One region of the Gordonia westfalica genome, then DNA from elsewhere that is predicted to be linked to it. Evidence: predicted binding sites of a transcription regulator. Region 1 holds the regulator's gene; the other holds the start of a gene.
What was found. Region 1 encodes HspR, which represses chaperone genes until heat shock. Its sites were predicted from a motif close to ANNTGAGTNNNNNNNACTCANNT; they were not measured.
Positions count from the first base shown of each region.

Region 2: the regulator HspR is predicted to act here: its motif matches at 8,782-8,804, upstream of clpB (ATP-dependent chaperone ClpB).

Region 1 covers NZ_FNLM01000036.1:135,797-151,083, forward strand. Annotated here, with positions in the region: gene BLU62_RS26965 (hypothetical protein) at 1-339, opposite strand, end outside; gene BLU62_RS26970 (TnsA-like heteromeric transposase endonuclease subunit) at 670-1,395, opposite strand; gene lon (endopeptidase La) at 1,570-3,897, shown strand; gene BLU62_RS26980 (DUF1353 domain-containing protein) at 3,955-4,773, opposite strand; gene BLU62_RS26985 (sulfotransferase) at 4,891-6,156, opposite strand; gene BLU62_RS26990 (DUF1214 domain-containing protein) at 6,156-7,241, opposite strand; gene BLU62_RS26995 (hypothetical protein) at 7,238-8,008, opposite strand; gene BLU62_RS34100 (hypothetical protein) at 7,924-8,424, opposite strand; gene dnaK (molecular chaperone DnaK) at 8,805-10,646, shown strand; gene grpE (nucleotide exchange factor GrpE) at 10,643-11,266, shown strand; gene dnaJ (molecular chaperone DnaJ) at 11,449-12,648, shown strand; gene BLU62_RS27015 (heat shock protein transcriptional repressor HspR) at 12,652-13,050, shown strand; gene BLU62_RS27020 (SRPBCC family protein) at 13,105-13,572, shown strand; gene BLU62_RS27025 (hypothetical protein) at 13,682-14,776, shown strand; gene BLU62_RS27030 (hypothetical protein) at 14,859-15,287, shown strand, end outside.
Region 2 covers NZ_FNLM01000036.1:432,594-447,880, reverse strand. Annotated here, with positions in the region: gene kdpB (potassium-transporting ATPase subunit KdpB) at 1-64, opposite strand, end outside; gene kdpA (potassium-transporting ATPase subunit KdpA) at 76-1,884, opposite strand; gene BLU62_RS28385 (potassium-transporting ATPase subunit F) at 1,891-1,989, opposite strand; gene BLU62_RS28380 (PPOX class F420-dependent oxidoreductase) at 2,240-2,632, opposite strand; gene BLU62_RS28375 (maleate cis-trans isomerase family protein) at 2,629-3,375, opposite strand; gene BLU62_RS28370 (DNA-3-methyladenine glycosylase I) at 3,405-3,998, opposite strand; gene sigK (ECF RNA polymerase sigma factor SigK) at 4,220-4,780, shown strand; gene BLU62_RS28360 (hypothetical protein) at 4,931-6,022, opposite strand; gene clpB (ATP-dependent chaperone ClpB) at 6,160-8,712, opposite strand; gene BLU62_RS32625 (ATP-binding protein) at 9,091-11,241, shown strand; gene BLU62_RS28345 (hypothetical protein) at 11,289-11,510, opposite strand; one part of gene BLU62_RS28335 (IS3 family transposase) at 11,593-11,860, shown strand; one part of gene BLU62_RS28335 (IS3 family transposase) at 11,860-12,737, shown strand; gene BLU62_RS28330 (GmrSD restriction endonuclease domain-containing protein) at 12,780-14,417, opposite strand; gene BLU62_RS28325 (type I restriction endonuclease subunit R) at 14,461-15,287, opposite strand, start outside.

The sequences.
Region 1 (15,287 bases):
ATACGGGGCCTCCGGCCGGTCGGCGGCGATTCGCCGTGCCTTTCCGCTGCCAAATGAATAGCGACCCTTGGAGAGCTCGTCCAGCCAGCGGTAGGCGGTCGCATTGGATGGGGTGGGCGCCAGATCGGCGCCACACCGCTCGGTCAGCAGATTGTTGGCCTGGTCGATTACTATGTTTCTGCTGGGTGTGGATTCGCGTGTGTACCGATTGAGTACGTCGAGGCACGCCTCCCGCCAGAGTGGGTCGATCGGCGAGCGCTGTTTCCTTGCTTCGACGAGGCCGGCTGGTCCTGACTCTTGATACGCCTTCACCCAGCGTTTGACGGTGCGGTCAGACATGTTGTGTGCGAGAGCGACCGTTTCGGAGCTGCGACCGATAGAGTCGCGTGCTGTTGTGATGCATCTCCAGTACTGCTTCGACGACGGCGAGCCGTGCGTTGTAAGTCTCTTGCTGTTTCTTCGTAAGATTCGAAAGCAGTTGTCCGGACGTCTCGCAGGGCCTGCGAGGTGCGTCGAGCGGCTGAGAAGACCTCACGAGGTGTGGAGTGCTCACCGCTCGTGTGCCGCGATCCGATTCGACTATCGACCGACTGTCGCTGATCTCGACTATGCGGACCACGGATCCGTCGATCCACACCCGATCGCCAACAGCAAGTCGATAAGTGTTGCTCATACGGCCTCGGCTCGATGGATCAAGGTGTTGTCGCCGAATGGCCGGGTGAGATCGGCCGTGAAGGTGCCCGTCCACAGAAGCTCGAGGACGATGTGTCGAGGCCGTGCAATCCGCTCGGCTGCGAGTGTGGCTTCAGCGTGCGCGATTGAGAGCTCCTCTGGAAATCGTTCGAGCACCGTCTGGAACAGGGCCGCGCGCGACTCGCGGCGAGCCTGAGAAGCGAATCTGATGTTGTTGATCAACGCCGAGTCCTCGCCGGTCCAAACCTCATAATCGGCGGAGAGGCGCTTGGACACCACCTTGGTCCACGTGAACACGGCCTTGACCTCGTCTTTCTGCGCGATTCGTGGATTCTTGACGTCCACGACCAAATATGACCCATCAGCCCGCGTCAGTAGGAGATCGGGACAGTGGCGTCGGCCGGTACCTCTGTCGTCGCCGGTGATCCAGAAAGGTTGCGCCGTGATCCAAACGACTTCGGGATCGAAGTCGGCAAGCAAGATGCGGTCGCGTTCGAGAAGGCTTTCGTAAACCACGTGGTCGGCTGTTGTACGGGTCCAAAAAAGACCTGGATAGTGGCGTTGGCCGGCGTGGGACGGTGGCAGGCGCACTGGCTGGGCTCGGGCCATCGAGCTGATCGAGTGATCCCTGACCTGACTGATGGTCTCGTCACCGGCTTCGGTAACGAAGCGAATCTCGGTCGCACCGATCTGATCAGGCATTTTGCTATCGTGCCGCATGACAGCCCGATGAGAACGATGACACGCCTATGACAAGCCGATGAGAAAATGACACGTTCGGTGAGAAGCTACACTGTTCACCCCTGGCATAAAACACGCGGGAACAAACTTCCAGCCACCCCGGTTGAGTCGATCAGACTTAACTCTGGAGGTTTCATGTCGCAGACATATTCACTGCCGGTCCTCTTCGTCCCGGACGTCGTCGTCCTGCCCGGCATGGTCGTGCCGATCCCGCTCGACGATGCAGCTCAGGCAACCGTCGACGCCGCTCGGGCGAGCGAGACCGGAAAACTGCTGGTCGCCCCACGTCTGGACGACCGGTACCCCACGTACGGGGTCATCTCTTCGATCGTTCAGGTCGGGCGTATCCCCGGCGGCGGACTGGCCGCCGTCGTCAAGGGTGAGCAGCGAGCGCAGATCGGGGCCGGAACACCCGGCCACGGCGCCGCGCTGTGGGTCGAGGCCACCGAGGTCGAGGACTCCGAGGTCACCGATGAGGTCCGGGACCTGGCCGGCGAGTACAAGAAGCTCGTGCTGGCCATGCTGCAGCGCCGCGAGGCGTGGCAGCTCATCGACGCCGTCAACAAGATGGCCGACCCGTCGGATCTCGCCGACACGTCGGGCTACGCCGCGTGGCTCACCGACGAGCAGAAGCGCGAGCTCCTCGAGACACCCGACACCGCCGCGCGGCTGCGGCTGCTGATCGAGTGGACCGGTGACTATCTCGCCGAGTCCGAGGTCAGCGAGAAGATCGCCGAGGACGTTCGCGCGGGGATGGACAAGCAGCAGAAGGAGTTCCTGCTCCGTCAGCAGCTCGCCGCCATCCGCAAGGAGCTCGGCGAGGACGAACCCGAGGGAGCCGACGACTACCGGTCGCGCATCGACGAGGCCGACCTGCCCGAGAAGGTGCGCGAAGCCGCACTGCGCGAGGTGGGCAAGCTCGAGCGCGCCAGCGACCAGTCGCCCGAGACCGGGTGGATTCGCACCTGGCTCGACACCGTCCTCGACCTGCCGTGGAACACGCGCACCGAGGACTCCACGGACATCAAGGGTGCCCGCGAGATCCTCGACGCCGACCACCACGGCCTCGACGACGTGAAGGACCGGATCGTCGAATACCTGGCGGTGCGTGCTCGACGCGCCGAACGCGGCCTGCAGGTCGTCGGCGGACGCGGATCGGGTGCCGTCATGGTGCTCGCCGGACCGCCCGGCGTCGGCAAGACGTCGCTCGGTGAGAGCGTCGCCCGGGCGTTGGGTCGCAAGTTCGTGCGCGTCGCCCTCGGGGGTGTGCGCGACGAGTCGGAGATCCGCGGTCACCGACGTACCTACGTCGGCGCACTGCCCGGCCGCATCGTGCGTGCCATCGGCGAGGCGGGATCGATGAATCCCGTTGTGCTGCTGGACGAGATCGACAAGGTGGGCTCGGACTACCGGGGCGACCCGGCCGCGGCGCTGCTCGAGGTACTCGATCCCGCGCAGAACCACACCTTCCGCGACCACTACCTGGATCTCGACCTCGACCTGTCCGACGTCCTGTTCCTCGCGACCGCCAATGTCATCGAGAACATCCCGTCGGCCCTGCTCGACCGCATGGAGCTCGTCACCCTCGACGGCTACACCGAGGACGACAAGGTGGCCATCGCCCGTGACTACCTGCTGCCCAGGCAGGCCGAGCGTGCGGCACTCACCACCGACGAGGTGACCGTGACCGACGCGGCGCTCCGCGAGATCGCGGCGAACTACACCCGGGAACCCGGTGTGCGACAGTTCGAACGGTTACTCGCCAAGGCGTTGCGCAAGGCAGCCACCAACCTCGCTCAGGAGAGTGTCACGGCACCGATCACCATCGACGAGCCCGACCTGCGCGACTACCTCGGCCGGCCCCGGTTCACCCCGGAATCGGCCGAGCGGACCGCAGTGCCCGGTGTCGCAACGGGTCTCGCCGTCACGGGAATGGGTGGCGACGTCCTCTTCATCGAGGTCAACGCCACCGACGGCGAGCCCGGACTCAAGTTGACCGGCCAGCTCGGCGACGTGATGAAGGAGTCGGCGCAGATCGCGCTGTCTTACGTGCGGGCGCATGCCGAACAGCTCGGCGTCGACCCCGAGTCGCTCAACAAGACCGTCCACGTGCACGTTCCGGCCGGAGCGGTGCCCAAGGACGGTCCGAGTGCGGGCGTCACCATGGTCACCGCGCTGGTGTCGATGGCGACGGGCCGACGGGTGCGCGCCGAGGTCGGCATGACCGGAGAGGTCACGCTGAACGGTCGCGTCCTGCCGATCGGCGGGGTCAAGCAGAAACTGCTTGCCGCACAGCGCAACGGGCTGAAGACCGTCTTCATCCCGCAGCGCAATGAGCCCGACCTCGACGACGTGCCGGCCGAGGTCCTCGACGCCCTCGACGTGCGTCCGATGACCGACGTCGCCGAGATCGTCGCGCAGGCTCTGGAACCCGCAGCAGGAGAACAGGTCAACGCGGCCTGAGGCAGATACAGGAGCGGGGCATCGTCCGGAACAAGCCGGACGGTGCCTCGCTTCTCGTCATCGAAGCCCCACCGTGCGGGCGGTCCACTCCAGCACGCGGTACACCACCCAGGCGAGACTCGTCACGGCAGCGGCAGGCACCAGCCATAACGCGCCGACGGCCGCGATCAGACTGGCGGCCCACTGGCGTCCCCACAGTGGCGCGGCGACGAGGATCATCAACAGCGCCACCACGAGCGACCAGCCCGGCGACGACACCGGCCACGGCCAGTCGAACAGAAGCGCGCCCGCAGAGCCGACGGTCGCGGCGATCCCCACCACGCTCAACAACAACCACAACACGATGCTCCAGCGACGGTAACCACCTGCAACCCAACGGGTCCGGAGTGCCACGGCCGACCACATGATCCAGCGCTTCAACCACGGGACCCCAGAGGTTCGCATCATCTCCCGGAAGAACCGGTCGGACAGGGTGTCGCTGCCGAGCGCGCCCGAATTGACGGTGTCGGTGATGAGTTCGTCGTGGATCAACGCAGCGAGGGAGTGCCTTCCGTACGAGTCCTCGAACCAGCGCATGAAACGCGGCACCGATGCCATGTCTGTCGGATTGTCCTCGCGCGGAACGAACGTCCGGGCTTTGTCGATCGCCGCACGGGCCTCCGGTTCCTCCATGCCACCGCGAACCAGCTTGGTGAGCAGGTCGTTCTCGACGACCTCGTCCGAATATCGAAAGGTGTTGAGGACGACGAATTGTCGCTCGTTGATCTGGACGACACCGACGCTGCCTCTACCGGTCGGGTCGTCGACCTCGAATCCCGAGGCCGGTGCCACGCGCCAGGGCGCCCACCGTGTGACACTCGATGTGGTCTCGCCCATCTCGACCTCCCGACATCGGAATATCCGACGGTAGCGCCGCATGAGACAGCTCTACCGGGAACCCGACGGACGGAGACCCAAGTGCAACCCGACGTTGCGGGATCCGCGACCCGGCGATCACCGTGGGGTGGGGCTCGACGTCCATTCGGCGACGGCATCGGTGTAGAACGCCATCCGTTCCCTGAGCGCGTCGGGCTCGATCCCGAACTCCTCGGGGCTGTACCGATGTCTGCCCTTCCCGTGACGCGGTTGTTCCGCGTTGTGCTCGGCGAGAATCGTCGCCACGTCTGGAGCATCGAGATCGGCTGCTGCATAAACCCGTTCGATGGTCTCTGCGGGCCGGGACACCAGGTCCTGGTAGTCGATGTCGACGACTGTCGCCGATCCGGCCGCGCGGGAGTCGCGGAACTCGAGCGCACGCCGGAACCACAACTTCGACTGCTCGATCTGGAATCGACCGACGTCATGGCCGTCGACCTCGTCGCTGTAGGTCGAGCGGTAGGTCGCGAACAGGCTCGCGCCCGACGCCACGGTCTCCACGACGTCGCGATGCAGATGGACGATGCAGACGCCGGGATATGTCTGGGCAAGGTCGACCAGCTCGGGCGTGTGGGCCGGTGCCTTCAGCAGCCAGCGTCGTCGAGAGCCGTCGTCGAGGATCTGCAGCATCGTCCGATGCGCTGCGTACTCACCGGCGAAGTCCTGGTCTGCCAGCCACCGGGAGTAGCTGTCGAGGCGCATCGTCGAGCTGAATGCCCAGTTGCGCATGGTCGTTCCCATGCCGAGTACGCATTCCTCGGGGAGCGCCGGTCCGGAGTCGTGGACCGCGGCCATCGCCGGATTCAGCAGGTGTAGCGGGTTGGGCTCGGCGGCCTGGGTCTCGATCAACCGTTCGCGTTCTTCCGGGGACAGCTTCGCGACCCGCCACGGGGCGTACAACTCCACGGGCCGCGGTGCGCGGAGCCGGGGGTCGCGGGACATCAGCCGGTACAGGAACGTCGTCCCGGTGCGCCAGCCGCCGATGATCACGATCGGCGGGAGCACCGCGCGCTCGGCCACCTCCGGGCTCTCGTTCAGGGTCTTGTCGAAGATGGAGCGCGCCCGTAGCTTCCCGATCACCGCGTCCTGCGCATTGCGTACGCCGACTGCGTTCAGACGCCCGTCCTCGGCTGCCGAAGCCAGGTACCGCTCCAAGCCAGGCCGCCACAGCGCCGGGTCGCCCAACCCCTCGACACCGTGCTCGGCAGTGGCCCGTTCGACGATCGCGTCGGTTGCCTCGACCCCCAGCCGGTACCGCTCGGGGCGGGCAAGCCGATCGGCTTCCGCGGCCGCGTAGATGTCCTCGGCGACCTCACTCCGCTGCGGCGGCGTCCACTTCACCATCACTCACCTCGCAGTTCGACGAGCGGGACAACCCGAGCGGACGGCAGGGGAGGGGGCGCGGCCGGCTGCAGGAAACGCATCACGATGATCCCGAAGTCGCGCCCCTCGGAATCGATCCAGTCGCCCGAACCGCCCGGATTCTCCGCAGCGACCACGAACCGATACCGACCGTCGACGACCGTTGCGGTCGCGCCCGTGTACGAAACCGGCCGATACCGGAAGTCCAGGGAGTTCAGAAAGCGGCTGTAGGCCAGGATGTTCCAATACCGGCAGTCGACGACCTCCCCTTCGATGACCAGCGCCTCGCCGGGTCCGAGCTGCCAACCGCCGCGGACGTAATGGATTCCGGGTTCCGTGAAGACGGCACCACCGGCCATCTCCGACCAGTGCCGCAGGGCATTCGGTGGATCGAGATCGTCCTTGGTCGAGATCTCGAAGATCGTCGGCAGCATCGAGGTCGTGGCCGCGAGGGTGCCCAACGAGGTCGCGAACCTCCCCGGATCGATCGACGGTGGTACGGGTGTCTCGGCCACCGGTTCGATTCTGCACCAGCCCAATTCGTCCCGGTCGACGTCGTCGTGGAAGAACCGTACCCAGATGACACCGGACTTCTCCGGCAACTCCAGCCAGTCGCCTGCGCCCGGTGCGGTACCGCCGAGGACGATCTCGAAGCCGCCGTCGTCGTCGAATCCGATGGCATCGCTGTCGATTCGAGCCGTTGCCTCCGAACCGATGCCGCCCGTCCGCCGGTAGACGGTCACCGACACGTACGACGCATCGCCGCGGTTGCCGCGGATGCGGTACGCGCGGTCACCGCGCACCTCGGTGACCCAGTACCGGAAATCGGGGTTGTCCATCAGGAACTTGTGACGCCACCCGTTGAACGGCACCAGTTCGGGCCGTTCACGATCGACCTCGAAGCGCGACAACTGATTCGACAACCCGCGCACCAGGGCGCGGAACCCGTCGGCCTGCTCGGCCGGATCGAGGTCCGCGGTGTCGGCGGCGAGCTTGTCGCCGGCGGACCGGAGTGCGTCGATGAGGCCGTTCCATGCGACGACCTCGGGTCGGGCGTCCCCGGTCACGGGAGCCGGACCCGATCGTCGTGCCGGTAGTGAGGGCCGACGTCGTCGACGAGGATGCCCGGTTCGGCGTCGACCACCGCCGGGATGGCGTCGAGCACGGCACGCACCGATGCGGTCGTGATCGGGTTGGTGTGACCGGATCCGTTGCCGAACTCGATCTGGGTGCGCATCTCGGCCGGTTCGCCGCTGATGACCAGCGTGTACGCGATCGGGCTGGTGAACCCGCCGAACGGCAGGTCATCGCCGCGGTACACGACTTCGGCGCCGGGAGCGGAGCGAGCGGGCCGAGTGGGTACCGAAGCGAGATACCAGCATTCCTCGTTGGTGAAGAAGTGATGGTCGCCGAGATAGCCGCGATGCGTCAGGTGCAGGGCGGCCGCAGTGCCCTTCGTGATGGTCGTCGAACCGACCTGCGCGTTCCGTTCGGCCGGGATGCCGCGCAGCGATGTCTCGACCCGCACCTCGGAACTGTCCGCGCCGTACAGCGCGTGGGCGACGTTGCCGGTGAGATCGCCGTAGTAGATGTCGCCGCCGCGTGCGACCGGTGACTCGGCGCCGAGGGAGTCGAGTTCGGCGCCGAAGCCGAGTGCTCCCAACCCACCCCACATCGATCCGGCGCGGGAGAAGTCGACGGCCTCCACCGATCGCACATGACTCACCGACGACATCGCCTTGGCCATCGTCATCGCGACCCGCTCGACGATGAAGGTCGGATGTACGCCGGTCCCGTGCAGGGTGGCGCCGCCGGTATGGCAGGCCTCGAGCATGCGCTGGGGGACTTGCGGAACGGACTGAGCCAGTTGGGCATCGACACGTTGTGATACGCGGCGGTCGCCACGACGTTCTTCCCCGATTCGAGCAGATCGATGACGTCGTCGTCGAGACCTTTGATCACCGCGGCCGGAGCGGGAGTGAGGACGACACAGTCGACGTCGAGTTCTTTGAACGCCTCGCGGTCGCGCGTGGCGGCGATCCCGAGCGGATCGGTCCGCACCAGCTCGCCGATGTCTCTGCCCTCTTTCTCGCGGTTGTGGACGAGGGCGCCGACGACCTCGAAGGCGGGGTCGGCGACGGCGGCGCGGATGACGGCGCCACCGACCTCCCCGGGGCCCCACACGGCGATCCGATAGGGGCGTGCGGCCGAGGCGTCTGGTTCCTCGGTCGTCGGTCGGGGCAGCGTCATCGGCCGTCCTTCACAGTCGGCGAGGGCGAGGCGGATCGCCCATTCGCGGTAAGTGGAATCGGATGCTTCCTGTTGGGGAAATCTGCCCCGTGCGGCCAGATGTGTCAAGGACCACACCCGCCGAAGGCTCCTTGAGTGAAATTCGCTCAACTTTTTCTCGCGATACGGGAACAAACCCGAAAGGGGGTCCGTTACACACTTCGAGAAACCTGAGTGACAGGGACTCAAGTAGGTTTGACTCGACGCTCCATTTTCAGTAGGACATGAGTCGGACGCACTGAAGTCCGCCTCGCGCAGGGTTTCGGACATCATCCCCGCGTCATCGAACCGCGGGGCCAAAGGACTTGGGTGCACACCCACAAACTAGGAGGAAGCCAAACATGTCTCGTGCTGTTGGAATCGACCTCGGCACCACCAACTCCGTGGTGTCGGTGCTCGAAGGTGGCGAAGCTTCGGTCATCGCCAACGCCGAGGGCTCGCGGACCACGCCGTCCGTGGTGGCCTTTGCGCGTAACGGCGAGGTACTCGTCGGTCAGCCGGCCAAGAATCAGGCGGTCACCAACGTCGACCGCACCATCCGCTCGGTCAAGCGCCACATGGGTGAGGGCAACTGGACGATCGAGATCGACGACAAGAAGTACACCCCACAGGAGATCAGCGCGCGCACGCTCATGAAGCTCAAGCGCGACGCCGAGGCCTACCTCGGTGAGGACGTCACCGACGCCGTGATCACCGTCCCCGCGTACTTCAACGACGCCCAGCGTCAGGCCACCAAGGAAGCCGGCCAGATCGCGGGCCTCAACGTGCTCCGCATCGTCAACGAGCCCACCGCGGCCGCCCTGGCCTACGGACTCGACAAGGGCGAGAAGGAACAGACCATCCTGGTCTTCGACCTCGGTGGCGGCACCTTCGACGTCTCGCTGCTCGAGATCGGCGACGGTGTGGTCGAGGTCCGCGCGACCTCCGGCGACAACCACCTCGGTGGTGACGACTGGGATCAGCGCGTCGTCGACTGGCTCGTCGAGAAGTTCAAGAGCCAGCACGGCGTCGACCTGACCAAGGACAAGATGGCTCTGCAGCGTCTGCGTGAGGCTGCCGAGAAGGCCAAGATCGAACTGTCCAGCTCGCAGAGCACCTCGATCAACCTGCCCTACATCACCGTCGACGCCGACAAGAACCCGCTGTTCCTCGATGAGCAGCTGTCGCGCAGCGAGTTCCAGCGGATCACCTCTGATCTGCTCGAGCGCACCCGCGCACCGTTCCAGGCCGTCATCAAGGATGCGGGCATCTCCGTCGGCGACATCGACCATGTCGTGCTCGTCGGTGGTTCGACCCGTATGCCGGCCGTCACCGACCTGGTGAAGGAACTGACCGGTGGCCGCGAGCCCAACAAGGGCGTCAACCCGGACGAGGTCGTCGCCGTCGGCGCCGCCCTGCAGGCCGGCGTTCTCCGCGGCGAGGTCAAGGACGTGCTGCTGCTCGACGTCACCCCGCTGTCCCTCGGCATCGAGACCAAGGGCGGCGTGATGCACAAGCTGATCGAGCGCAACACCACCATCCCGACCAAGCGCTCGGAGACCTACACCACGGCCGAGGACAACCAGCCGTCGGTGCAGATCCAGGTGTACCAGGGTGAGCGTGAGATCGCCTCGCACAACAAGCTGCTCGGCAGCTTCGAGCTGGGTGGCATCGCGCCCGCACCGCAGGGTGTCCCGCAGATCGAGGTGACCTTCGACATCGACGCCAACGGCATCGTGCACGTCACCGCGAAGGACAAGGGCACCGGCAAGGAGAACTCGATCCGCATCCAGGACGGTTCCGGCCTGAGCAAGGACGAGATCGACCGCATGATCAAGGACGCGGAAGCCCACGCCGACGAGGACCGCAAGCGTCGCGAAGAGGCCGAGACCCGCAACCAGGCGGAGTCGCTGGTCCACCAGACCGAGAAGTTCCTCAAGGACAACGAGGACAAGGTCCCGGGCGACGTTAAGGACAAGGTCGAGGCTGCGGTCGCCGAGGCGAAGGAAGCGCTCAAGGGCACCGACTCCGCCGCGATCAAGTCCGCGATCGAGAAGCTGTCGGAGGAGTCGCAGGCTCTCGGCCAGGCGATCTACGCCAACGCCGCTGCGGAATCCGCCGACGGTGAGGCCGCTGCCGACAGTGATCCCGATGTCGTCGACGCCGAGGTCGTGGACGACGCCGACACCAAGGAGAACAAGTGACCGCAGGATCCCATTCGACGAATGGGTCCGGCGACGAGCCGGTGACGGTGACCGACCGTCGTCGCATCGACCCGGAAACGGGTGAGGTGCGCGACGAGCCGGCCGCCGGTCCCGGCCCGGCCGCCGCCGAACCCGCCGTGAACGAGTCCGAGAACGGGCAGCCCGCCGACGAGACGTCGGCGGATGCCCGGGTCGCCGAGCTGACGGCGGATCTGCAGCGCGAACGCGCGCAGTTCGCCAACTTCCGGCGGCGTGCGGCCGAGGAGAAGCAGGGATCGGTTGCCTACGGCAAGCAGATCCTGATCGACAAGCTCCTCCCGGTTCTCGACGACCTCGACCGTGCCCGTGAGCACGGCGATCTCGAGAGCGGCCCGCTGCGGGCCGTCGCCGACAAGCTGACCGGTGCGCTGAACGCCGAGGGTCTCGAGGCCTTCGGTGCCGCGGGTGACGAGTTCAACCCCGAACTCCACGAAGCGGTCCAGCACGACGGCACCGGCGACCACCCGGTCATCGGCGCGGTGTACCGCTGTGGTTACCGCCTGGGCGAGAAGGTGATCCGTACCGCCATGGTCACGGTCACCGATCCGCAGCCCGCCGGTGACCAGGGCGGTGCACAATAAGGCAACCGTCGCCCGTGCATGAGCGGCGATCCGACCACCGATCCCTGAGGTGCGAGGAGCGCAAGCGACGAGCCACGAAGGGCGAAGAACCCTTCGTGGCTCGCTCCGCTCGCACCTCAGGGAGCGGGTGGCAACTGAAACACCAATCCAGACAACAGAAGACCTGAAGGAGGTGACGTCTGGTGGCTCCACAACGTGAGTGGTTGGAACACGACTTCTACAAGGACCTGGGCGTTGCTTCTGACGCTTCGGCTGAAGAGATCAAGAAGGCCTATCGCAAGCTCGCCCGCGAGCTGCACCCGGACGCCAATCCCGGCGATTCCGCGGCCGAAGAGCGCTTCAAGCGGGTGTCCGAAGCCCACAGTGTGCTGAGCGATCCCGAGAAGCGCAAAGAGTACGACGAGACCCGTGCCATGTTCGCCGGCGGACGATTCCGCGGCGGCGGCAACGGATTCCCGGGCGGATTCCCCGGCGGCGGTACGACGTACACGACCGGTGGCAACGACTTCGATCTGGGCGACCTGTTCGGCGGGGCTCAGACCGGCGGCGGTGGCGGCGGATTCGGCGACATCTTCGACGGCCTCTTCAACCGCGGCGGAGGAACACAACGCACGTCGACGGCCAGCCGTCCGCGCCGCGGCAAGGACCTCGAGACCGAGACCACGCTGTCCTTCAAGGACGCGGCCCTCGGCACGACGGTCCCGCTGCGCGTGACCAGCCCGTCCCCGTGTACGACCTGTCACGGCTCGGGTGCCAAGCCGGGCACCAGCCCGCGAGTGTGCCCCAACTGCAACGGCTCCGGCTTCGTCAGCCGCAACCAGGGCGCCTTCGGGTTCAGCGAACCCTGCCAGGACTGCCAGGGCACCGGTTCGCGGATCGACGACCCGTGCGCCGACTGCTCCGGCAGCGGCGTGAAGAACCGGACCCGCACCATCAACGTGCGTATCCCTGCCGGAGTCGAAGACGGCCAACGCATTCGGCTCGCCGGACAGGGCGAGGCCGGGCGCCGCGGCGCGCCGTCGGGCGACCTGTACGTCGTCGTACATGTCACCCCGCACAAGCAGTTCACGCGCAGCGGCAACGACCTTCGCGTGCAGTTGCCGGTGCGGATCTCCGAACTCGTTCTCGGCGCGACGGTCTCGGTACCGACGCTCGAGGGTTCGGTCGGGGTCAAGATCCCGCCGAACACCACCGACGGCCGGACGCTCCGCGTGCGCGGCCGCGGCGTCCCCAAACGGTCCGGCGGCGCGGGCGATCTGCTCGTCACCGTCAAGGTAGCGGTGCCGGACAAGCTCGACGACGCTGCCATCGAGGCGATGCGCGCCTACGACCAGGCCGAAAGGGCAAGCGGTTTCGATCCACGGGCGAACTGGGGGCGATGAGTGATGGCCGGTCAGAAGAACTTCGACGCCGACGGCGCGACCTTCATGATCTCGGTGGCCGCCGAGCTCGCCGGCATGCATGCTCAGACCCTGCGGACCTATGACCGCCTCGGTCTGGTCACCCCGCAGCGGACGAGTGGCGGCGGTCGCCGCTACTCCTCCCGCGATGTCGACCTCCTGCGTGAGATCCAGCGTCTCTCGCAGGAGGAGGGTGTCAACCTCGCAGGTATCAAACGGATCATCGATCTGAGCAATCAGGTCGAGGCGCTGCAGCAGCGCGTCCGTGAGCTCACCGACGAGGTCGCCGCGTCGCGGAACCGCCGCGGCGGCGAGCTCGTCCCGGTGCCCCGGACCAACGCCCTCGTCGTGTGGCAGCCGCGGCGGAAGCGCTCCGGCGACTGAACGGTCCGGTTCGTTCCGTCAGGGCGACCGGTAGGTCCCGCGTACCTTGGAGGTATGGCTTCCGACACCGTCACCACCGTTGACACGGGCCCGCACCGCGTTTCTCGGCGCATCGTCGTCGACGCACCGGCCGCCGAGGTCTTCGCCCTCATCGCCAATCCGCATCGTCATCCCGAACTGGACGGTTCGGGGACGGTGCGGGACACGCCGGTCAAGGGTCCGGAAAAGCTCACCCCCGGCGCGCGATTCAGCGTCGGGATGAAGCAGTTCGGCGTGCCGTACACCATCACTTCCACCGCGACCGACGTCGACACCGACCGGGTCGTCGAGTGGAAGCACCCCATGGGCCATCGCTGGCGTTGGGAGCTGGAGGCCACCTCACCGACGACCACTCAGGTCACCGAGACCTTCGACTACTCGACGCTCAAGTTTCCGAAGATCATGGAACTGATCGGCTACGACAAGAAGAACGGTCAGGGTATCGAGGGCACGTTGCGGGCGCTCGCGAATCGATTCGGCTGAACCTCGCCGGGTATGCCGACCCGGTCGACCGTCGAACGGCACACCCCGATCGAGACCGTCACCACCTGATCAGGCCGTCCCCGGGCGGTCGCGAAAGGAAGCTCACCCCATGGAGTTCGAGGACGAGGCGTCCCCACCCGACGAGGAAGCCGTCGTCGTTCTCGGAATCCTGGCCGCCCCCGGGCAACCGATCGGGCTCGCACGCAAAATCGTCGACGAGGATCTGGTCGAACACGTGCACACGACCTACCCCGGTGCCCGATGGCAGATCGAGGTCGTGGAGGCGTCCATCGTGCAGCCACCGGCAACCGACGCGCAGATCGTCGACGCCGCGAGAGACGTTCTCCTCGAACATGAATGGGACCTGGTGGTCTGCCTGACCGACCTGCCCCTGCATGTGGGGAAACGCCCGGTTGTCGCACACGCGAACGCGGTGCACGGTGTTGCGGTCCTCTCGGTACCGGCCCTCGGCCCGACCGGTCTGCGCCAGCGGGCGCGAAACACCGTCACCGGGCTCGTCGGACAACTTCTCGGTGCCGACGCCGAGTATCTCAGGGAGCACCGGAAGTCACCGTCGAAGTCGCCGTTGCAGCACCGTGTCCGCCAGCTCGGCACCGACGTCGACGACGAGGGCACCGCGTTCACCGCCCGGGTGCTGACGGGCAATCTCCGGCTCCTCTCCGGAATGGTGCGTGCCAACCGGCCCTGGAGCCTGGCGCTGGGACTGTCCCGCGCGCTCACCGGTGCGATCGCGGCCGGGGTCTTTGCGCTGGTGACCGCCGACATCTGGCTGCTCGCGGACACCTTCGGGTGGATTCGGCTGACCGGAGTGGCCATCGGCTCGATCATCGCCATCACCGCCACGCTGATCATCGGCGCGAACCTGTGGGAGCGGGGAACGTCGCGGCAGTCGCGCCAGCAGATCGTCCTGTTCAACACCGTCACCGTCATCACCGTCGTGCTGGGGGTCGCGGCGTTCTACGCGGCGCTCTTCGTCCTCGCGACCGTCGGCGCCCTGTGTCTGGTGGTCCCGCAGGTCTTCGGCGACGCACTCGGTCACGATCCCGGGATCACCGACTATCTGGAGGTGGCGTGGCTGACGTGTTCGCTCGCCACGGTCGGTGGAGCGCTCGGTGCGGGACTGGAGACCGACGAGGCGGTGCGCGACGCCGCGTACACGCAGCATCCGGCCGAGTCGGTCTGACGGGCCACCCCGACGATCCCGCTGCCACGGATTCGACGCCAGCCGCTAGGCTTCATGGGCAAACGTCGATGTGGAGGTGACGATGACCCAGGAACCGGCGGGCGGGGGACTGCCCGGATCCGTGGTTCTCGGGATATCTGTCGTGGACGACCAGATCGCATCCGTCGTCCGTGACGCCGACGGCCACATCCTGGCCAGCAATCTCGTCGACCTGCCGGACCCCTCTGCCCCCGCGGTCGAGACCGCGATCGTCGAACTCGTCGAGTCGGTCCCGGTCGTCGTCGATCAGATCGGTGTCTCCGTCTCCCGCGAGGACGTCCGCAAGCATCTGGCCCAGGTCTTCGCCTCGGAGACCGCGGCCGAGTCCTGGTACGACCGCGTCGTCGTCACCGGATATGCCTCGGCGCTCGCCGAGATCGCGTGCACTCACGCGACCCGCGGCGGCGTCGTCGCCGTCGTCGACCTCGACCGCGATGCCGCTCCGGCGGCCGGTACGGCACTGGCCACGATC
Region 2 (15,287 bases), 300 kb from region 1:
ACACCAGTTCCGGTTCGTGGCGCGGGTCGCGCTCGGTGCGGGAGGCGCCCCGGTCGGTGTCGATCAGTCGTGTGGTCACAGCAGCGCCTCCGCGATCGGTCCCAGCGCCATGGCCGGGAAGAAGGTGAGTCCGGCGACCAGCACGATGGTCGCCATGAGCAGGGACCCGTAGAGGAAACCGTGCGTGGGCAGGGCGGAGAGCGCCTCCGGACGTGCGACCGACTCGGCCGGCGTGGCCTCCAGTACGGCGCGCCCGCGACCGGGGCCGGCAAGGCCGGTGGGGCCGGTTCCGGTGACACCGGCGCTCTCGGCTGCGCTCTCGTCGACTGTGCCGCGCGGACGCTGCCGGGCCAGAAGGCCCGCGAGGGCGAGCACGAGCACGATCGGCACGAACCGACCCAGCAGCATCGTCACGCCCAGGGAGGCCTGGAACCAGTCATCGGTCACCGTGAGCCCGCCGAAGGCACTGCCGTTGTTGTTGGCCGCCGACGCGTAGGCGTAGAGAACCTCGCTGAAACCGTGGATCGCACCGGGTGTACCCGGCTCGCCGCTGTTCCCTTGCGCCTCCCCCGTCGCCGTCAGGATCACCGAGATCGCCGTACCCGCGAGCACGAGTGCCGGCATGACGAGGACATAGAGCGCCGCCGTCGTCATCTCGGGCTGGCCGATCCGCTTTCCGAGGAACGTCGGCGACCGGCCGACCAGAAGTCCACCGACGAAGACGGTGATCATCGCCATCGCCAGGATTCCGTACAGTCCCGATCCGACCCCACCGGGCGCGACCTCCCCGAGGAGCATGTTCCACAGGACCGTGCCGCCACCGCCCGCGGAGAAACTGTCGTGCGCGGAGTTGACGGCACCGGTCGAGGTCCCGGTGGTCGACACCGCGAACAGCGCCGAACCCGGAATCCCGAAGCGCACCTCTTTGCCTTCCATCATGGCGCCCGCCGCGGCCGACGCCGCCCCGGACGGGTGACTCTCGAAGATCCATACGGCGGTGAGCATGATCGCCCAGATCCCTGCCATCACACCGAGAAGGGTCAGTCCCTGGCGCCGGTCCCGGACGAGGGTTCCGTAGGTCCGGGTGAGACAGACCGGGATCACCAGCAGCGCGAGGATCTCGACCAGATTCGAGAAGGGCGTGGGATTGGAGAACGGGTGCGCCGAGTTCGCCGACAATGTCCCGCCGCCGTTGGTACCGAGCTCTTTGATCGCCTCCTGGGAAGCGAACGGGCCGATGACACTGCGCACCTCTGCGCCATCCGTCGTCGTCCACGCGAATCCGCTGTGCCAGGACTGCACAACCCCCTGACTCAGCAGCAACGTCGCCACGATGATGCTCAGCGGCAACAGGATCCGGATCACCCCGCGTACGAGATCCACCCAGAAGTTCCCGATCTCACCGGTGGCCCGGCGGTTGACGATCCCGCGGACGAGCGCGATGGCAACGGCCATCCCGACCGCGGCGGAGACGAAGTTCTGTACCGCCAGTCCCGTCATCTGGGTCAGGTTGGTCATCACGATCTCGGGAGAGTACGACTGCCAGTTGGTGTTGGTGACGAAGGAGATCGCGGTGTTGAACGCCATCGCCGGAGACACACCGGCCTTGCCGTCGGAGAGCGGAAGTGCTCCCTGCATCCTCTGGATCGCGTAGAGGACCACGAAGCAGACCGCCGAAAACCCCAGTACGGCAAGGACATACCCCACCCAGGACTGTTGCCTACGCGGATCGACGCGGGCAAGTCGATAGAGCATACGCTCGACGCCGAGGTCTCGTTCGCCGGTGTACACGCGCGCCATGTGATCGCCCAGCGGCACGTAGACGGCGGCCAGGATCACGACGAGCGTCCCGACCTGCAGGAGCCCGGCAACAGTTGTGCTCATCGCTTCTCAGAACCTCTCCGGGTACACGAGAGCCAGGAGGAGGAGCAGCACCGTGATCGCCGCGAGCGCCAGCAGAGCGACGCTGATCACCCCGTCGGCGGTCACGACTTGATCCGCAGGTCGAGGCCGCGAACGGCCAGTATGCACAAGCCGAACCCGGAGATGGCAAGCAGCAGGAACAGCAGATCCGCCACGACGTCTCACTCTCTGATCGCACCGATGGCCCACCGTGTGATGGGCACACCGAAGGATCACGCGCCGCGAGCGGCACAGGAGAGTTCTTAACGGCTTTCTTACGGCAGGCCGGCCGTTCTTGACGGCTCGTTGTCGCCCGGCGGCACCCGCCGGGCGCCCGCTACGCCGCGGTGATCGCTATTCCCACGCTGCCGTGTCTGCCACGGCGAATCTTGCTGCCGATGAGGCTGATTCGCCCGAACAGACCGTATTTGTCGGCGATCGCCCGCTTGACCCGGTCGCTGCCGGCGTCGTCCAGCACCTCGGCGGTGCCGGTGACGGGTTCGCCGAACAGTTTGCGTCCCCGTACATCGCAGGCCTGCACGACCACCCGTGGGTCGCGCCGCAGCCGCTTGACCTTCCACGAGTCGGCGACCGTCCACATGACGAGGCGGTCGCCGTCGAGTGCCGCCCACAGCGGCGAGGTCACCGGGGTGCCGTCCTTGCGGTAGGTCGTCAGGTTCACGTACTTGGCGGTACCCGCCTCGCCGAACGTCGCGGTGTCAGAGGTCATGCGGCAATGCTACGGGTGAACAGCGATTGTGCAGGGGTTGTCGACCAGCCCGCGGGGGTGATCTCACCGCCGAGCACACCGGCGTCGCAGAGTGTCGCCCAGGCGGTCACCTGGTTGGCGGAGAGAACCGGCTTGCCGAGCTCGGCCTCCAGGTCGGCCAGGATGTCGTAGGTCCACAGGTTGGTGCAGGAGACGAAGACGGCGTCGGCGTCGGGATGATTCGCGGCGCGGATGAGGTCGGCCGTCACGTGATACGGGATCGTCCAGATCTCGTGGTCGCGGCCGAGACCCGCCTGGGCGACGACGCACCTCCCGGCCTCGGCGAGGAAGTCGCAGAGCAGCCCGGTGAGCGCGGCGGTGTACGGCGTCGCCACGGCCAGCGTGCCGACGTTCATCGTGTCGAGTGCCCGGATCAACGCCTCCGACGTGGTGACCGCCCGCTCCGCGCCCGCCGCGATCATGCAGTTGGAGATCTCCACCGCGCCCGCCATCCCGTAGACGAAGCTGCCCGACGCACACGCGTAGCCGAACGCCCGCGGCCCGACCGACGAGACGGCGCGGACCGCCGCCGAGATCTCGGCGTGATTGTTGAGATCCCGGCACAGCTCGACGTCGACGGGGGCGTCGAGGTAGCCGGTCCGCGTGAAGTGGAGCGAGACCGAATCCGGCATCCAACGCCACAGCTCACGGTCGAGGGCCATGTCGAACGGGCACACCATGCCGATGCCGATCTGGGCGTTCATGCAGGGATGATGGCATATCGTCGGATTGTCTACAATCGCTGCCGAAGGGCGGCGTCCACCTTTTCCCGAATGACGCATTCGTAGGCATGGTCGTTGACGATCCCGGTCGCCTGCATCAGCGCGAACATCGTCGTCGGACCGACGAAGCGCCATCCCCGCTTCTTGAGGTCCTTCGACATCGCGACCGATTCCGGCGACGTCGTCATCGAGTGGGGGACGTGCGCGCCGGCCGGGGCGTATCCCCAGAAGTACGACTCGAGCGATCCGTGCTCGTCGATGAGGTCGACGGCCCGTTGCGCGTTGTTGATCGCCGCCTCGATCTTGCCGCGATGCCGGATGATGCCCGCGTCGCCCAGCAGTCGCGTCACGTCGGCGTCGGTGTAGCGCGCCACCTTCTCGACGTCGAAGCCGGCGAATGCCGCGCGGAAGTTCTCACGCTTGAGCAGGATCGTGCGCCAGCTGAGGCCGGACTGGAATCCCTCGAGACAGGCGCGCTCGAACAACGACGTATCGTCGGTGGTCGGGAATCCCCACTCGGTGTCGTGGTAGGTGGTCTCCGGTTCCCGCCCGGCCCAGAAGCAGCGCCGCCGACCGTCCGGCCCCTCTATGGTGTCGTCAGACATACGTCTCCCTTCGTGGCGCAGGCTACGGTACGGCTACGACAGATCGCCGCCGTTACCTTTCTGTTATCAAAGATTGCGAAAGCATCCCGTTGTGTCTCGCGACAATCACTTCTCGCCGCAACCCGCCTAGCGTTGAACACATCGCAGTCCAGAGCACTTCAACCCGGTCGCCGACCCCGCTCCGGACGAGCGAAAATACATCTGCGGCAAGGAGTTTCGTGATGAATGAGGCCGATCTCAACAAGCTCCTCTCCCGTGTGGCAACCGGGGACATGGACGCCTTCGCCGAGTTCTACGACGCCACGTGCGACCGGGTGTACGGCATGACCCTGCGGGTGTTGCGCGATCCCGGTTACAGCGAGGAAGCGACCCAAGAGACCTTCCTGGCCGTCTGGCGCAACGCCGAGACCTACGACCCCAGGTCCGGGTCCGCACTCTCCTGGATTCTCACCCTGGCGCATCGCCGGGCCGTCGACCGGGTGCGTTCGGAATCCGCCGCGACCCGGCGCACCGTCGCCTACGGCATCGCCGATACCGGTCGCGAGATCGACGAGGTCAGCGAGTCCGTGGAGCGCCGGGAGATCGCCCGACTGATCCACACCGGCCTCGAAGCCCTCACGCCTCTTCAGCGGCAGGCCATCGAGCTCGCCTACTTCCACGGACTCACCTACCGCGAGGTCTCCGAGCACCTCGGCGTCGCACTGCCCACGGTCAAGTCCCGCATCCGTGACGGACTGATCCGTCTGCGTCAGACGGTGCCCGGCCTGGCCGCCGTCGGCTAGGTCTCCCCCGCAGCCCGGGTGCCAGTGCCGCGCCGCTGCGAACCGCCCCTGGAGAGCACCCTCCACAGGACCGCCGACGAAAGTGTGTATGTGTCAGCGGCGACCCTCTGGAGGGTGTTTTGCAGGGGCGGTTTTCGTCGTACCGACCGGTCACACCTGCCCGTACGGGTGCCACCCGTTGTGGTTCCACTTCCCGCCGCGTCGCTCGCGCACCTCGCGCAGGCTGGTCCCGACGTACCGCTCCTCCAGCTCGGGATCCGGCGCTCCGGTGTACACCCACCGCTTCGGGTCGAGGTTGCCGTCGGCGTCCCGATACGCCTCCCAGTAGTCGACGCGGTGCACCGCACGGACGATGTCGTCGGCGAACACCAGGACCGGGAGATCGGGCACCGTTCGATGCGGTCCGGCCCGCCATCCACTTCTCGCCCACTCGTAGATCTGGTCGGCGCCGGCGTCCGGCCGGGCGGAGTCGTCGACCTTCACCAGCACACAGGGCTCGGGCAGTGGCGGCGCGAGCGGCGCCGCATGCCGTAACACCATCTCCTCCAGCTGGATTGCACCGCTGGGCGCACTGTTCGTCAGCGGGAGTCGCGCCAGCTCCGCGAATTCGACCGTGTACCGACGGACATACGCCGCCAGCGCGTCAGCGGAGTCGACGACGTCGTCGCCATGCCGGAGTATCCAGTGCTCCACGCCGAATCCGTCGGCGTCGATGTCCCGGATGCGTTCCTCGGTCGCGGACCAGGTCGCCGGCGAATCGGCTTCCCCGACAACCTCCCCCGCATCGGGCGTCGCGCCGGCGAGGGCCGCACGCGCATGCTGGTGGACTCGATTCCCGCGGCCCGCACCCACGTAGAACACCGACGCGTCACGCGGATCGACCAGGGCGTAGACGTACACACCGAGCACCGACTGCACCTCGAGAGGAACGGGCTTCGGCGCGCCCGGCGCTGCGACGCCGACCGGCCGCAGAAGATCCAGAACCGCGTCGACCACCGACGGCCGCACCCCGAGTCCGCCGCCCCGCAGCCCGCCGATGATCACCTCACCGGCGCGCTCACGATCGACGAACCGTCGACCCGCGTTGGCGTCGATCGCGCGTATGACGTCGACGACCTCGGCCTTCCGCGCCCGCGCGTCCCGTGATGCGGACCGCTCGTCGTCGGGGTCGAGCATCTCGGCGAACGCCGTCGACTCCAGGAATTCGCCGAGCGCGGTGGCCGGCAGCTCGACGGCGTTCATCCTGCTCATGTCAGCGATGATGCCAGGACGTGCGGGGTCGCGAGTGGTCGACTCGCCCCCGCTGACCCGTCTGCAGCGCCAAACGACAAAAGGGGCCCACCCCCGAAGGGATGGGCCCCTGGTCGCGTCACTCGTGATCAGCCGAGGACCAGCGACTCGCCGTCGGCACTGACGTTCACCGGAACGATGTCGCCGTCGCGGATGTCGCCGGAGAGCAGCTGCCTGGCGAGCTGGTCGCCGATGGCCTGCTGCACCAGGCGGCGGAGCGGACGGGCGCCGTACAGCGGATCGAATCCACGTGCACCCAGCCATTCCTTGGCCTTCGGCGAGACCTCGAGGTCGAGGCGACGCTGGGCCAGCCGCTTCTTGAGCTGTCCGAGCTGGATGTCGACGATCGCCACCAGCTCCTCGGGGCTCAGCGGGTCGAAGATGACCACGTCGTCGAGGCGGTTGATGAACTCGGGCTTGAAGGCCGAGCGCACCGCGTTCATGACGTGTTCCTTGTCGCCACCGGCGCCGAGGTTCGACGTCAGGATCAGGATGGTGTTGCGGAAGTCCACCGTCCGTCCCTGGCCGTCGGTGAGTCGACCTTCGTCGAGCACCTGCAGCAGCACGTCGAACACGTCCGGATGGGCCTTCTCGATCTCGTCGAACAGGACCACCGTGTACGGCCGACGCCGCACCGCCTCGGTCAGCTGACCACCGGCCTCATACCCGACGTAACCGGGTGGAGCACCGACGAGCCTTGCGACGCTGTGCTTCTCGCCGTACTCGCTCATGTCGATGCGGACCATCGCCCGCTCGTCGTCGAACAAGAACTCGGCGAGCGCCTTGGCCAGCTCGGTCTTGCCGACGCCGGTCGGGCCGAGGAACATGAACGAACCCAGTGGCCGGTTCGGGTCGGCGACGCCGGCCCGGGCACGACGCACCGCGTCGGAGACGGCCTCGACGGCAGCCTTCTGTCCGATGACTCGCTTGCCCAGTTCGTCCTCCATGCGCAGCAGCTTGGCGGTCTCACCTTCGAGCATGCGTCCGGCCGGGATTCCGGTCCACGACGACACGACCTGTGCCACGTCGTCGGGTCCGACCTCCTCCTGGAGCATCACGTCCTGCCCGGGATCGGTACCGGTCTTCTCCAGCGCGGCCTCGAGTTCCTTCTCCAGTCCGGGGATTCGGCCGTACCGCAGCTCGGCTGCGCGTCCGAGGTCACCGTCGCGCTCGGCGCGTTCGGCTTCTCCACGGAGACGATCCAGCTCTTCCTTGAGGTCGCGTACCGCGTCGATCGCGGTCTTCTCCGACTGCCACCGTGCGGACAGCTCGTTGAGCTTCTCCTTCTGGTCGGCCAGTTCGGCGCGCAACTTCTCGAGCCGTTCCTTCGACGCCGCGTCCGTTTCCTTCTGCAGCGCAACCTCTTCGACCTCGAGCCGGCGGACGATGCGCTCGACCTCGTCGATCTCGACGGGGCGCGAGTCGATCTCCATCCGCAGCCGCGACGCCGCCTCGTCGACGAGGTCGATGGCCTTGTCGGGGAGGAAGCGCGAGGTGATGTAGCGGTCGGAAAGAGTTGCGGCAGCGACCAATGCGGAGTCGGTGATGCGCACACCGTGGTGCACCTCGTACCGGTCCTTCAGGCCGCGCAGGATGCCGATGGCATCCTCGACCGACGGTTCGCCGACGTACACCTGCTGGAATCGACGCTCGAGCGCGGCGTCCTTCTCGATGTACTTACGGTATTCCTCGAGGGTCGTGGCACCGACCAGCCGCAGCTCACCACGAGCGAGCATCGGCTTGATCATGTTGCCGGCGTCCATCGCGGAATCGCCTGTGGCACCGGCTCCGACGATGGTGTGCAGCTCATCGATGAAGGTGATGATCTGGCCGTCGGAGTTCTTGATCTCGTCGAGCACGGCCTTCAGCCGCTCCTCGAACTCGCCGCGATACTTCGCGCCGGCGACCATCGAACCCATGTCGAGGGAGATGACAGTCTTGTTCCGCAGCGACTCGGGCACGTCACCGGCGACGACACGCTGGGCGAGGCCCTCGACGATCGCGGTCTTGCCGACGCCGGGCTCACCGATGAGGACCGGGTTGTTCTTGGTCCGTCGGCTGAGCACCTGCACGACGCGCCGGATCTCGGTGTCGCGACCGATGACCGGGTCGAGCTTGCCCTCACGGGCGGCTGCCGTCAGGTCGGTCGAGTACTTCTCGAGCGCCTGGTAGGTCGACTCCGGGTCCTCGCTCGTGACGCGTCGGCTCCCGCGGACTGCGACGAACGCATCCCGCAGTTCCTGGGGGGTTGCTCCGGCGTTGTGCAGCAACTTGGCGACATCGGAGTCACCGGTCGCCAGACCGACGACGATGTGCTCGGTCGAGACGTACTCGTCGCCGAGTTCACCGGCCAGCTGCTGAGCCGCGCTGACCGCCGCGATCGATTCGCGGGAGAGTTGTGGGGTGGCACTGGCCTGCGCAACCGTCGGCATGCGGTCGACCAACATCTGGGCCTGCGCACGAACATTCGACGGGTCCACGCCCACTGCCTTGAGCAGCGGAGACGCGATGCCGTCGGACTGATCGAGCAGTGCCACCAGGATGTGGGCGGGCCGCACGTCGGGGTTGCCAGCACTGGCCGCCGCCTGCACAGCAGCGCTCAATGCCTGCTGTGTCTTCGTGGTGGGGGTGAAGCTGTCCACTCGCGTGCACCTTTCTCTTTAGTCCAACAGGCTCAAGTATGAGCCATACGCAGGATGCAACGCCAACAAAGTTGAGTCCATTCCGCTCATGCCTACCAATCTTGTGATGTGTGTCACTCTATCCAAGATGCCGCGCTCGCCCGAAGTCTGGACTGCAGACCACAAATCCTGGATTCCTGGACTGGAACGCCGCACCAGCCACAAATCCTGGACTCGCAGTGATCCAGACCATAGGCTCGTCAGCCGCCCAATGACTAAGACGACTGCAGCCAGCAGACCTGCCACGACGCGAGTGGAGTGGACCGCTTCGGTTCGTAGATCGAGTAGCGGCCGCGGAACGAACACTCCGGGGGCCGTCGACCGCGATAGGCTCCGCCCATGTCGATCACTGGCGACGGCTTCGAACTCACTCATGTATCGGTACGCGCAAAAGCACCGTTGGACGAGATGGTGCATTTCGAACTGAACGAGCAGTTGTCCGTCCTTTATGGCCTCAACGGCGCGGGCAAGACGCGACTGCTTCACTGCATCGCCGATGCACTGTCCGGCCGACTATCCAGTGGCGTGCGCGCCGACCTCCACTTCTGGGTCGACGTGTCAAGCAATCCCAGCAGTGGGTTCACCAAGAAGCTATCCGAACAGCTGTCTCGGGCAACACGAGAGCTGCGTGGACAGATGTACACGTCTAGCAGGTTTGACGAATACGAGATTCTTTACGAGGAGTCACGCGCACCTGACCACGACTGGACGATTTTACAGAAGCTCGACGCGCTGATCGAGCTACATTCAGTCGAGCGCGGCCTGCCAAGTAGCGACCGACTGGCCCTACAGCACATCGCCGAGAACGGCCGCTTCACGCTTCAATCGCGCGAGGACGGCCGACGCGTACTCTGGCTCGCGGGTCATCCGTTCGAGAACGCTCATCTCAGAAGATCCCTCGAGGATTCCTGTATCAAACTGAGCCAGTTCATTGAAGATATTCACAACCACGAGGATGAACCGCGATTCTTGTCCGATGCCCTCGTGGAAGATGTCAACGTTTTTGAATACTACATGGCACCTTCTTATCGATATTCGAGCGGGAATAGCGAATCACTCCACCGAGGATCACCTTCCGCATTTCCAGTAGTACGCTTGGGTTCTTCGTGTACAATATCTCCGGTATCGATAATCGATGGACTTTCTGACGAGTTCGATGCTGACTCGTTGACTCTGAAGTCAATTGTAGGTCAACCGCAACGCGGCACTGAGAAATCTCGCCCCACCGCCTATGCTGCGACCAAGGATGGCGGTTTCGCGGTTGCACCAAAACTGGCCGAGGGTATCGCCGCAATAGAACACAAGTGCAACAGTTACCTCAGTGAGGTTCTGATCAATCCGCCCGTATTGCGATTCAACGTACCAAACCCCGATCAGCTACTATTGGGCAGCCAGCCCCATTGGGAATTTTCAATAGGAACCTCAGATTCTAATTGGGCTGGAATCTGCGAGCTATCAAGCGCACAATTGCGATGGACCAACCTTGCGATCGCCCTCGCCCTCGCCGAGCGTGAGACGCGCCCCACCTTATTCTTGTGCGACGAACCCGAACGCGGATTGCACCGGCTGGCAGAGCAGCGGGTGGCCGATGGTCTGACAAATCTCATCGACCGCGCACAGATCAGCATAATTGCTGCGACACATTCTCCGCTCGTAATTGGCAGCCCTGGAGCACAACGGATTCTCACCTATCGCAATGCCGCTGGCGCTACGGCCCTCCGTCCTTGGCGTTTGGCAATCAGCGATTCGATAGAGGCAGAAGTTGCAGGAATCGACCTCGGATTGGCCATGGGTGATCTTCTTCAGCTCATGAATGTTGCCGTGGTGGTTGAGGGCCTACATGATCAGTACGTTCTGGAGAACCTGCTCCGCACCCAGCTGGTTGAAGCCTCGGCAGGTATCTACGCGATGCGTGGTGCTGCGCGCGCCAAGTCCTTGGCCGAAGCACGGTTCATGTTTCAGGCCACGAACGGGTCAATCTTGGTAGTCCTCGACGGATTGACGAATCGCATCCTTCAGCCAGTGTGGGAAGATATCAAAGCGACCTATAAATCGGGAGACAACACGGCAACACTGGCGTCGGTCGGTCAGCTTGCAGCGCTTCGTGTCGACGAAGCGGACATGCTCGCTGAGCTGGCGAAATCTGCAGTGGAATCGAAAACGCTCGACCGCATCGAGGTTTACGGGCTTGGAAAGCCCGACATTATCTGCTATCTCCCAGCGTCAGGGATTCTGACTCAACACGATGTTTCGTGGGACGCTATCCAAAAGCAATGGGAGGCAAACGCGGGCGGCAAGCCTCCTCGAAACATCAAGAAATTCCTCAATTCCGAACACCTACTGCCTCAAGGCGGTGCACTTCTCAACGAGCGAGTGCGTGAGACTGCAGTCGATGCGGCCAAGACTGGATCACCGATCCATCCGGATCTCATAGCGCTAGGTGAGCATATCAGTTCGCTCGCGCGACGTTCCGCTGCCAGACAGCAATAGGAGTGGATCTGAGCTATTGTTTCGATCAGGACAGTCCGCCCAATCGGTTAATCTACCTCGTCCGGCAGTTCCTCGATCTCGGCGATCTCGAACTGCGTCGAGTCTTCCTCAGCGCCGTGGCCCACATCTCGCGGCACCGCCTTGCCCATCGCATCCTCCACCAGGTCGCACAATCGTCGCCGACGCTCGACGAAGTAGGAATCGAAGTCGTCGGCGCGCAGAGACGAGGCTGGAACCAGGTGGGCTTCGACCAGACCGTCGAGCCTCACTGGCGTGTCCCCCGTGAACCGGTCCGGTCTGTTTTAGAGTCCTGATTGCCCTGTTGAGGGCAGAGAAGGGACGATGAGGATCATGGCAGGACGCAAGCGCCACTCGGCAGAGGACATTGTGCGCAAGTTGCGCCGGGCTGACGAGTTGGCGGCGCAGGGCAAGACCGGCGAGGAGATCGCCGCCGACCTCGAGGTGTCGGCAGCGACGTTGTACAACTGGCGCCGCCAGTACGGCGGCATGGACGGTGACGCGGCCAAGGAGCTCAAGGAGCTGCGTGAGCAGAACGGCCGGCTCAAGCGGCTGCTCGCCGATGCCGAGTTGGAGAAGGACGCGCTACGGGAGATCGCCAAGGGAAAATTCTGAGCCCAACCGCCAAACGCGCCGCCATCGACATGCTCAAAGACGTGATGAACATGTCAGAACGCAAGGCGTGCAAGGTTGTTGGGCTTGCTCGTTCAGCGTATCGTCAACTGCCGCAAGCGCACACCCCGGCTGACCCGGATGCTGGCCTGCGCCAGCAGCTACGAACCTACGCCCGTCAGAACCCACGCCACGGGTTCCGTCGGGCGTGGGCCTGGCTACGTTTCGACGAAGGCGACACCGTGAACAAGAAGAAGGTCCACCGGCTGTGGAAGGAAGAAGGATTGCAGGTGCGCCGGGCGCCGCGGCGTAAACGGGCCGGCCAGTCGTCGGTGCCGATTGTCACCGCGGACGCACCGAAAGTGGTGTGGGCATTGGACTTTCAGTTCGACTCCACTGTCGACGGACACAAGATCAAGATCGCGTCCATGGTCGATGAACACACCCGGATGTCGCTGCTCAACATTGTGGATCGCTCGATCGCCGCCGACCGGTTGATCGAGGAGTTGAAGAAGACCTTCGCGATCTGGGGTGGCCCACCGAAGGTGCTGCGCATGGACAACGGCCCTGAGTTCATCTCTGAGGCCCTCCAGACGTTCTGTGCAGGGTCGGTGGGGATCTCCTACATTCCGCCTGGCACGCCGTGGAACAACGGGTTCATCGAGTCGTTCAACAACCGGTTGCGCGACGAGTGTTTGAACCGCAACTGCTGGCCCACCCTGTTGGAGGCCCGCGTGGTCATCGAAGACTTCAAAGACGACCACAACCACCGACACCGCCACTCAGCGCTGGGCTACAAGACCCCGGCCGAGTACGCTGCCCGATGCACCCACCAGCACCACCCCGTGGGCTGCGAGATCGACTGACCGACCGCAAGAAAGAACTGGCTCTAGGACCGACTGGACCGGTTATCGGGGACCTGCCATCACGTCGTCGATCTGCGCCTTCTTCTCGATCTGCGCGAGATACACCGAGGGCGCGCTGCCGCCGATAGTGCGATTGGTGACTGCAGAGATCGCGGTTTTGTTCACGATGCTCTCGCGACGTTCATCATCGATCTTGTGACTTTCACACCACTTCTTCGGGAAGATGTGGTGGATGTCAACGGCGAGGCTGACGTACTGAACCTTGTCGAGCGCCTTGTCTTCCATCCAGTCGCGGGCCTCGTTGCCGAGCAGCAGAGCGTAGATCCCTTTGTACGCAGCGGCATTTCGCGTCCGCAGCGAATGGAGTCGGGATTCCACAAACGTTGCGTCGTTGACGGTGTTGGGGGTTGCGGCACCGGCATGGCCACGGGCCCATTCCGGCACCTGCTCGAGATCACGCACGAACCGCGTTTCGATTGCGCCACCGTACAACTCACCGAGAATCCCACACCAGAACCAACGGACCAACTTCTCGCGGGGACCGAGAAGGTCGGCGTCGTGGCCCATCGCCACTCGAATGGCAGCGAGCGGAACCAATTGCTTGGGATAGGGCAGGAACTTGGTGTCGAAGACGTGACGGTCGGCCAAGAAGTCCGACGCCCAGATGAACGCTTCGCGAAGCGGCCCAACCCATTCCAGATAGTCGTCGAGCGTGAGCTTCAGGACGTCTTCACGCTTCGCGGACACGGCGGGAGGCCTCGGGCCAATATAGGCGAGATTACGTTTGCGGGTGGTGAGTAGCGTGACGGCCTGCAGGAAGTCTGTGTTCTCCAAGCCAGCGAGCACGGGATACGCGACGAACTTCGCCTGCGTTTCCTTCCAGTCGTCGTTGAGGCGAAAATCTGTGCCATGCGATTCGTAGTAGTCGGGGTCGCCGGCGAAGGTTGCGGTCAACAGTTCGAACACATTGAGTGGGAGCCCACCGACGTTGACCTTCTCGAATACCGTCGCCACTGCACCTTTGCTGGTGTCCTTGTCGAGCTCGATTGCCGGGATATTGTAGGTGCCAGTCGGTTTGATGACATCGTTGTTGAATTCTTTAGCGAGGTCGCGGTCCTCAAGATCAAACAGCCAAGACATGGCGTCGCCGAAGATCAGGTTCACCGGAAACAGACCCACGGCCCGCTGCTTTTCAGGTGTAGAAACGTCGCGGACAACGTTTTTGCCAAAGTTGATGCGTTCGATTCCGTCACCAGGCAGGGACAGAACTGCTTCGTCGATGCGGTCCTCACCCTGAACAGCGAGGTGCATGTCGATGAAGTAGCGGCGATCCATGCGTTTGCCGCGGCTGTCCATGGTGTGTACAACGCCATCGGCGGTCAATGCTTGGGTCAGGGACGTCAACCGCTGCTGCCCGTCCAACAACAGCGACTCTGCGTGTGTTCCGGTGGGTACGTTGGTGCCTTCAATCGGGCGAGGCTTGAAGCGAATTTGATCGTTGCCCGTGTTGAGAAGCATCACCACACCCAGCGGGTGACCACGAAGGACGGTCACGAGCAGTTGCCGAATTCGTTCGTCCTCCCACTTATACCCGCGTTGGAAATCGGGCAGCTGAATCTTCCCCAGCTCCGCCCACTTCAGATACTCGCTGAGCTCGTACAGCGGCGTCTGAAACCCCATCAGGAACTCCTTCTCGTTGACGTCGGACGTTGTTGTGCCGAACTCACGGTCCGTGCTCCACTCGCAACCGACGGTAGATCGCCGGGACCAGCTCCGATACCAGCTTGTCTCGGATCACAGCGTTGTTGAGTATCTGCCCGGAGAGATCCGAGTGCGCATCCATCGCCTCAATCACGGCACCGTTGAACTCGATATCGATGTCCGGGCTGGCCTCGAACTGCGCTTGAGAATTGTTGCGAGCCTGAGTCTTCAGATTCTCGCTCTCTTCCAACTTGTCCCGCAGGTGGGTGACAACACTGCGAACGTCAGCGTCGGAGTGAACACCCTCGAACAGGTCATTAATCGTGGCAATCACGTCGTCGAGCTCAACCATTTCCGGATCGCGTACGGAGCCACTTCCTCCACCTTCACCGGCCGGCGGCAGCTGCGCACCACCTTCGAGCGTGCCGCTAGTTGTTGACTGCTTGTTCTGGCGAAGGTAGTCGAAATCGACTGCCGACAGGTCGATCGCGTGCTGCACGTTCTCGCGCCGGATCACCGGCGCGAGGTAACGCAGGTAGATCGACAGCTTCTCCAGGTCGACATCCTGGTAGTCGAACAGTTGGGAGAGGAAGTCGTACTGGCGGATGAACGTCCCGACGTCCTTGCGGAACATGTCCAGTTCATCGAGCGCAGCCGTGTCGCCAGCGGTCGTTGCGTCTCGTTCACGATCTCGGAATCGGTGCTGCGCGGGCGTGACCCACTTGGTCAGGGCGTTGTTGCCCTTGTTCGCGACAAAGTCAGCGGCAAGGCTGTTGACCTCGCTCCACTGATAGATATCGGCGGCGTCGAGTTTGGCCATGGTGGCGTGCACGATGTTGAGGTCGGTGA